DNA from 2 places in the Bradyrhizobium sp. B039 genome. Region 1 is predicted to be linked to the other one. Evidence: predicted binding sites of a transcription regulator. Region 1 holds the regulator's gene; the other holds the start of a gene.
The links. The regulator PhoB, encoded in region 1, activates phosphate uptake and scavenging genes when phosphate is short. The targets are predictions, from matches to a motif close to TGTCATNNANCTGTCAT.
Positions count from the first base shown of each region.

Region 1 (3,496 bases):
GATCGCGATCGTCACCCACAACATGCAGCAGGCGGCGCGCGTCTCCGACAAGACCGCGTTCATGTATCTCGGCGAGCTGATCGAGTTCGACGACACCAGCAAGATCTTCACGTCGCCGAGCGACCGGCGCACGCAGGATTACATCACCGGCCGGTTCGGCTGAGGAGACGGGACATGGGTTCTGAACATACCGCAAAGGCCTTCGACACCGACCTCCAGGAGCTCACCCGGCTCGTCGCCGAGATGGGCGGGATCGCCGAGCGCATGATCGTCGATTCCGTCGACGCGCTGATCCGCCGAGACGTCGCGCTCGGCCAGCGCGTCGTCGCCACCGACACCGAGCTCGACGCGCTGCAGAAGCGCATCGAGGAGCGCGCCGTGCTCACCATCGCCCGCCGCCAGCCGATGGCGGTCGATCTGCGCGAGATCGTCGGCGCCATGCGCGTTGCGACCGATCTCGAGCGCATCGGCGACCTTGCCAAGAACATGGGCAAGCGCGTCGCGGCGCTGGAGACGGATTTCCATCCGCTCAAGCTGTTCCGCGGCCTCGAGCACATGACCGACCTCGTGCAGCAGCAGGTCAAGTCGGTGCTGGACGCCTATGCCGCGCATGATCTGCCGGCGGCGATGGCGGTGTGGAAGGGCGACGAGGAAGTCGACGCCATCTGCACCTCGCTGTTCCGCGAGCTCCTCACCTACATGATGGAGGATCCGCGCAACATCTCGTTCTGCATCCATCTGATGTTCTGCGCCAAGAACATCGAGCGGATCGGCGACCACGCCACCAACATCGCCGAGACCGTGTTCTACATGATCGAGGGCCAGGCGATCACCGACAAGCGACCGAAGGGCGACATGACGACCTTCGCCACGACGGTCCCGAATACCTGAAGACTTAAGGAGCGACGACACCATGGGCGCACGCATTATGGTGGTTGAGGACGAGGAAGCTCTCACCGAGCTTCTCCGCTACAACCTCGAAGGCGACGGCTATGATGTGGAGACGGTGATGCGCGGCGACGACGCCGACACCCGCCTCAAGGAACACATCCCCGATCTGATCGTACTCGACTGGATGCTGCCGGGCCTGTCGGGCATCGAGCTGTGCCGCCGGCTGCGGACCCGGCCCGAGACCAAGCAGCTCCCGATCATCATGCTCACCGCGCGCGGCGAGGAGAGCGAGCGGGTGCGGGGTCTTGCGACCGGCGCCGACGACTACATCGTCAAGCCGTTCTCGGTGCCGGAGCTCTTGGCACGCGTGAAGGGCCTGCTGCGGCGCGCAAGCCCGGAGCGGCTCGCCACGGTGCTGGCCTATGGCGACATCGAGCTCGATCGCGACAAGCGCCGCGTCGCGCGCTCGGGCCGGCCGATCGACCTCGGCCCGACCGAATATCGCCTCTTGGAGTTCTTCCTGGAGCATCCCGGCCGCGTGTTCTCGCGCGAGCAGCTGCTCGACAGCGTCTGGGGCCGCGACATCTACATCGACGAGCGCACCGTCGACGTCCACATCGGCCGCCTGCGCAAGCTGCTCAATCTCGGCCGCGAGCAGGATCCCATCCGCACCGTCCGCGGCGCCGGCTACGCGCTGGATGATCGCTTTGCGAAGGCGGAGCAGACGTAAGCTAGGGGCGAGTTGGTTTGGCGAGCTGTCGCCACGATATCGGTGTCGTCCCGGCGAAGGCCGGGACCCATAACCCCAGGGCGCAATTGTTTGCGCGACAAGGGTAACTCCGTGTCCCCGTAACCACATCTGCTGGTGGTTATGGGTCCCGGCCTTCGCCGGGACGACATCGGAGTGTGTCGATCCGTCATCGCGTGACGGCGCCGTCTTTGCAATCAGCTAGAGCGACAAACTCACCGCGAGGGCTTCGCCGGTGCGCGCCGGCGATCCGCGGCGGGCTGATATGCCACGCGCGAGTGCTGCGCGCAGTAGGGCAGGCCCGACAGCGCCCTGCCGCCGCAGAAGAAGAAATCCGGGCTCGAGGGATCGCCGACCGGCCAGTGGCAGGTCGCCTCGTTCAGCTCCAGCAGCGACAGCCGCTGGCTCATCGGCACCACGTTGTCGTAGGTGACCGGTTCGGCCTCCACCTCGACCTCGAAGGCCTGCGCCAGCGCGGTGTTGCCGCGCGCAATGGGGCGGCTCACCCGCATCATGTGCTGCGCGGGGCGCGCCTTGCGCGGCCGCGGAGCCGCCGATGAGGGGCTCTTGGCGCGGCCGGATAGGCCGAGCCTGTGTACCTTGCCGATCACGGCATTGCGGGTCACGTTCCCGAGCTCGGCTGCGATCTGGCTGGCCGATAATCCGGCCTCCCAGAGCTTTTTCAACTGCTCGACGCGATCGTCGGACCAGGTCAAAACCGTCATTGCACCCTTTCCCTCGCCGTGCGGCTGCCATCCTGGCGCCTCGCGGCGAATGCCTAAGCCTCGAAAAACCCGTGCCGTCAGAATCCCTTAAGGCTCGCCGGGCGCGCCGATAACGCCCGAACGTCTACGCCGGTACATGAGGACTTAGAGGATCAGAAACACTGCACGAGATGTCGTATCTGACAAGCCAAACGCTACAATATGGCGTGACTCACGCGCAAGAGTCCGCCGACTCGCTTCCACATGTTCCGTGGCGAAAACCCCGCAATTTCGGCTCCGCAAGACTACGGATTCAGCGTTTCGCGAGGCTTTCGGGCGGCATTGACACCGGTTTCACCAGGCATAAGATAGTGTCACGTGCCGCCCTTAAAAGGCGGCACGTTTCGTTTTCCGGGCCGGTCAATGGTGCGCTGCGTGAGCGTGTTCAGGCCGTCCGCAACATCAAGTGATCGTCATGACTAACAGCGCAGCGCCGCATTTGCTTCCCGTTTTCGCCAGATCCGACCTCGGTTTCGAGCGCGGCGAAGGCTGCTGGCTGATTGCGACCAATGGCGATCGCTATCTCGATTTTACCTCGGGCGTCGCCGTGAACGCGCTCGGCCATGCCCATCCCGCGCTGGTCAAGGCGCTGCAGGAGCAGGCCACAAAACTCTGGCACATGTCGAACCTGTTCCAGAGTCCGGACGGCGAGAAGCTCGCTGCGCGCCTGTGCAATGAAAGCTTCGCGGACTTCGTGTTCTTCTGCAATTCCGGCGCCGAGGCGCTGGAAGGTGTGATCAAGCTGGTCCGCCATCATCACTTCTCCAAGGGGCATCCGGAACGTTACCGCATCATCACCTTCGAAGGCGCCTTCCATGGCCGCACGCTGGCGACGCTGGCTGCGACGGGATCTGCAAAATATCTCGAAGGTTTTGGTCCGCCGATGGATGGCTTCGACCAGGTCCCGCATGGCGACATCGAGGCCGTGAAGAAGGCAATCGGTCCGCAGACCGCCGGCATCCTGATCGAGCCGATTCAGGGCGAGGGCGGCGTGCGTTCCGCAACGCCTGCGTTCCTCAAGGCATTGCGCCAGCTTTGCGACGAGAAGGGCCTGCTGCTCGCCTTCGACGAGGTGCAGACCGGCATGGGCCGC
Region 1 is NZ_CP152416.1:8,463,061-8,466,556, reverse strand. It holds gene pstB (phosphate ABC transporter ATP-binding protein PstB) at 1-163, shown strand, start outside; gene phoU (phosphate signaling complex protein PhoU) at 175-891, shown strand; gene phoB (phosphate regulon transcriptional regulator PhoB) at 914-1,621, shown strand; gene AAFG50_RS39970 (GcrA family cell cycle regulator) at 1,855-2,364, opposite strand; gene AAFG50_RS39965 (aspartate aminotransferase family protein) at 2,819-3,496, shown strand, end outside.

Region 2 (3,496 bases), 2.3 Mb from region 1:
CAAACGGGATCGAGAAATACGCAAGCGCAATGCAGGCATCCGAAACGACATGCAGCCATATCAGCTCGGGCTCCCAGAGCAGGCAGATGCCGTGCGGGGAGAGCATCGAGGAGTCGAGGATACGTTCGAGGTAGGCCAACATGTGATTGCTTCCCGAAAGGATTGCGGCCGGGGCCGGCCCGCAACATGGCATCGCTGGACGAATCCGCCAATAAACGTCTCACTCACCGGGATGGGCGCCAAGGCCGGGCTATGCCGAGGGCATATTTTCGCGGGATGTGCACACTCGCGGGACGACAAGGCGGGCCGGGCCCTTATCCGGCTGATTCGCCGGGGCCGGACCGGCATGGGTTAGCTCGTCGCGGCGCCCGCGGCCGGCCCGGCTTGCTGGCGCATCCGCGGCACGCTAGGACAAGGCATGGCGGTGTCCCTCTCAAACCAATGTATCCGGCGATGACGACGCCCGTGGCTCTCACCATTGCAGGTTCCGATTCAAGCGGCGGCGCCGGCATCCAGGCGGATCTGAAGACCTTCGCGGCGCTCGGCGTCTACGGCGCCTCCGCGATCACGGCGCTGACGGCGCAGAACACGCGCGGCGTCACCGGCATTCATGCGGTGCCGGCTGATTTCGTCACCGCGCAGATCGATGCGGTGTTCTCCGATCTCGACGTCGGCGCGGTGAAGATCGGCATGGTGGCCCGGGCCGCCAGCATCGATGCGATCGCAGCCGCGCTGGCGCACTGGAAGCCGCGCCATGTGGTGCTCGATCCCGTGATGGTCGCGACATCGGGCGACCGCCTGCTGGCGTCCGAAGCCGTGGAAGCCCTGCGCATGCGACTGACGCCGCTGGCCTCGGTGATCACGCCGAACCTGCCGGAGGCGGCAGCTCTCCTCGGCGAGCCCGCCGCGGCCAGCGAGGCCGGGATCGAAGGCCAGGGGCGCCGGTTGCTGGCGCTCGGCTGCCGTGCGGTCCTGATCAAGGGCGGACACGGCGAGGGCGCCGAGAGCATCGACTATCTCGTCACGTCCGAAAGCACGATCGCGCTCGCCGCGCCCCGCGTCGCGACCAAGAACACCCATGGCACCGGCTGTTCGCTGTCCTCCGCCGTGGCGGCGGGTCTCGCCAAGGGCGAGACTCTCGAGCAGGCGGTGCGCAACGCCAAGGCCTGGATCAGCGCCGCGATTGCTGCTGCCGACCGCTTCGGCGTCGGCCACGGCCACGGGCCGATCCATCATTTTCACAAATTTTACTGACGCCGGCTTCGAGCTGCGCGCCGGCCCCGGCCGTTAACCAACAAGGCGACGGGGACCGGGCTTTTGCGGACAGCCATGGCCGCTTCGTGTCGCCTGATTGTCGCATGCGACTGATATTCGCGGGGAGGGCGAGGCGAGGTTTGATTCGTATCTGAGGGTGCCTCAAAGGTTCAATCGGTCATCCCCCTGTCACGGGATATTGTTACAGGCTGTCGCATGGGAAGCTACGATGTGAGTGACGAAAGCCCTGAAAGGCGCTTTCGCACCTTGTTCATCTCCGACGTTCATCTCGGAGCCCGCGGTTCACAAGCCGACCTTCTGTTGGACTTCCTGCGCTACCATGACGCCGAGACGATCTATCTCGTCGGCGACATCGTCGACGGCTGGGCGCTGAAATCGAGCTGGCACTGGCCGCAATCGCATAACGACCTCGTGCAGAAGCTTTTGCGCAAGGCGCGCAAGGGTGCCAAGGTGATCTACATCCCCGGCAATCACGACGAGTTCCTGCGCAACTATTACGGCACGCATTTCGGCGGCATCGACGTGGTCGAGAACACCGTCCACACCGGCGTGGACGGCAAGCGCTATCTCGTCATCCACGGCGACATCTTCGACCTCGTGGTGCAGAACGCGCGCTGGCTCGCCCATCTCGGCGACAAGGCCTACGACTTCGCGATCCAGATGAATCGCTTCGTCAACTTCTTCCGGCGCATGTTCAAGGTGCCCTATTGGTCGCTGTCGCAATGGGCCAAGCAGAAGGTCAAGAACGCCGTCAACTATATCGGCGCGTTCGAGCAGGCGCTCGCCGCCGAAGCGCGCCGTCACGACGCCGACGGCGTGATCTGCGGCCACATCCACTATGCCGTGATCCGCGACGAGGCCGGCATCCGCTACATGAACTGCGGCGACTGGGTGGAGAGCTGCACCGCGCTGGTCGAGCACGACGACGGCCATTTCGAGATCATCACCTGGGCGGATCAGTTGCAGAAGCCCGCGCAGGTGCCGCAAGTGGCAGCAAGGGCCGCCTGATGCGCATCCTGGTCGCGACCGACGCCTGGCACCCGCAAGTCAACGGTGTGGTTCGGACGCTGACCAAGCTTGCTGACGCCGCCAAAGGGCTTAGCGTTGAAGGTGTTGGCGTCGAAGGTCTTGGCGTCGAGTTCAATTTCCTGACGCCGCAATCGTTCCGCACCTTCGCGATGCCGAGCTATCGCGACGTGCGGCTCGCGATGCCGCGCCCGGCGCGAATCGCGAAGCTGATCGCGGAAGCCCGTCCCGAGAGCATCCATATCGCGACCGAAGGGCCGATCGGCCTGATGGTCCGCCGCTATTGCCGCCAGCGCAAGCTGCCGTTCACGACCAGCTTCCACACTCGCTTCCCTGAATATGTCCGCGCCCGTGTGCCGGTTCCGGGCTCGCTGATCTGGCGGGCGCTGCGTCGCTTCCATGCGCCCAGCCGCGCCGTGATGGCGGCGACCCCGGCGCTTGCCCGCGAGCTGACCGAGCGCGGCTTTGACAATGTCGTGCTGTGGCCGCGCGGTGTCGACACGCACTTGTTCCATCCCCGCGCGATCGATCTCTGCCTGCCGGCCCCGGTGTTCCTCTCGGTCGGCCGCGTCGCGGTGGAGAAGAATCTCGAGGCGTTCCTCGACCTCAAGCTGCCCGGCACCAAGGTGGTCGTCGGCGACGGCCCGGCGCGGGCTTCGCTCGAAGAGGCCTATCCCGACGCGATCTTCCTCGGCGAGAAGCACGGCGAGGCGCTGGCGGAAATCTACGCGGCCGCCGACGTCTTCGTGTTCCCCAGCAAGACCGACACGTTCGGCCTGGTCCTGCTGGAAGCGCTCGCAAGCGGCCTGCCGGTCGCGGCCTTCCCGGTGAAGGGCCCCCGCGACGTGATTGGCGATGCACCGGTCGGGGCCCTCGATCATGATCTGCGCAGCGCCTGCTTCACCGCGCTCAGCATCTCCCGGCAGGATTGCGTCGAATTCGCCGCCAATTACACCTGGGAGGCCTCGGCGAGGGCCTTTATCGACAGCATAAGGGCGGTCGGTGCGGTGCTGCCGGGCCGGAACGGGGCGGAGCAGCGACGCTTCGTCGCCTGAAGAAGAAAAACCCTCGCGCGGAGGTGTCTTGCCCGGGCGTCATCCGCCGCGATAAGGTCGGCCATGACCGAACAGCCCCTTCCGATCGGCCCTGCCGATATCGATGCCGCAGCGCGGGTGATCGCACCCTTCGCCATCCG
Region 2 is NZ_CP152416.1:6,166,397-6,169,892, reverse strand. It holds gene AAFG50_RS29380 (PAS domain-containing sensor histidine kinase) at 1-142, opposite strand, end outside; gene thiD (bifunctional hydroxymethylpyrimidine kinase/phosphomethylpyrimidine kinase) at 454-1,254, shown strand; gene AAFG50_RS29370 (UDP-2,3-diacylglucosamine diphosphatase) at 1,471-2,283, shown strand; gene AAFG50_RS29365 (glycosyltransferase family 1 protein) at 2,283-3,356, shown strand; gene AAFG50_RS29360 (threonine/serine dehydratase) at 3,420-3,496, shown strand, end outside.
Region 2: a site for PhoB is predicted at 1,431-1,447, ahead of AAFG50_RS29370 (UDP-2,3-diacylglucosamine diphosphatase). Genes of this name have one in related genera too.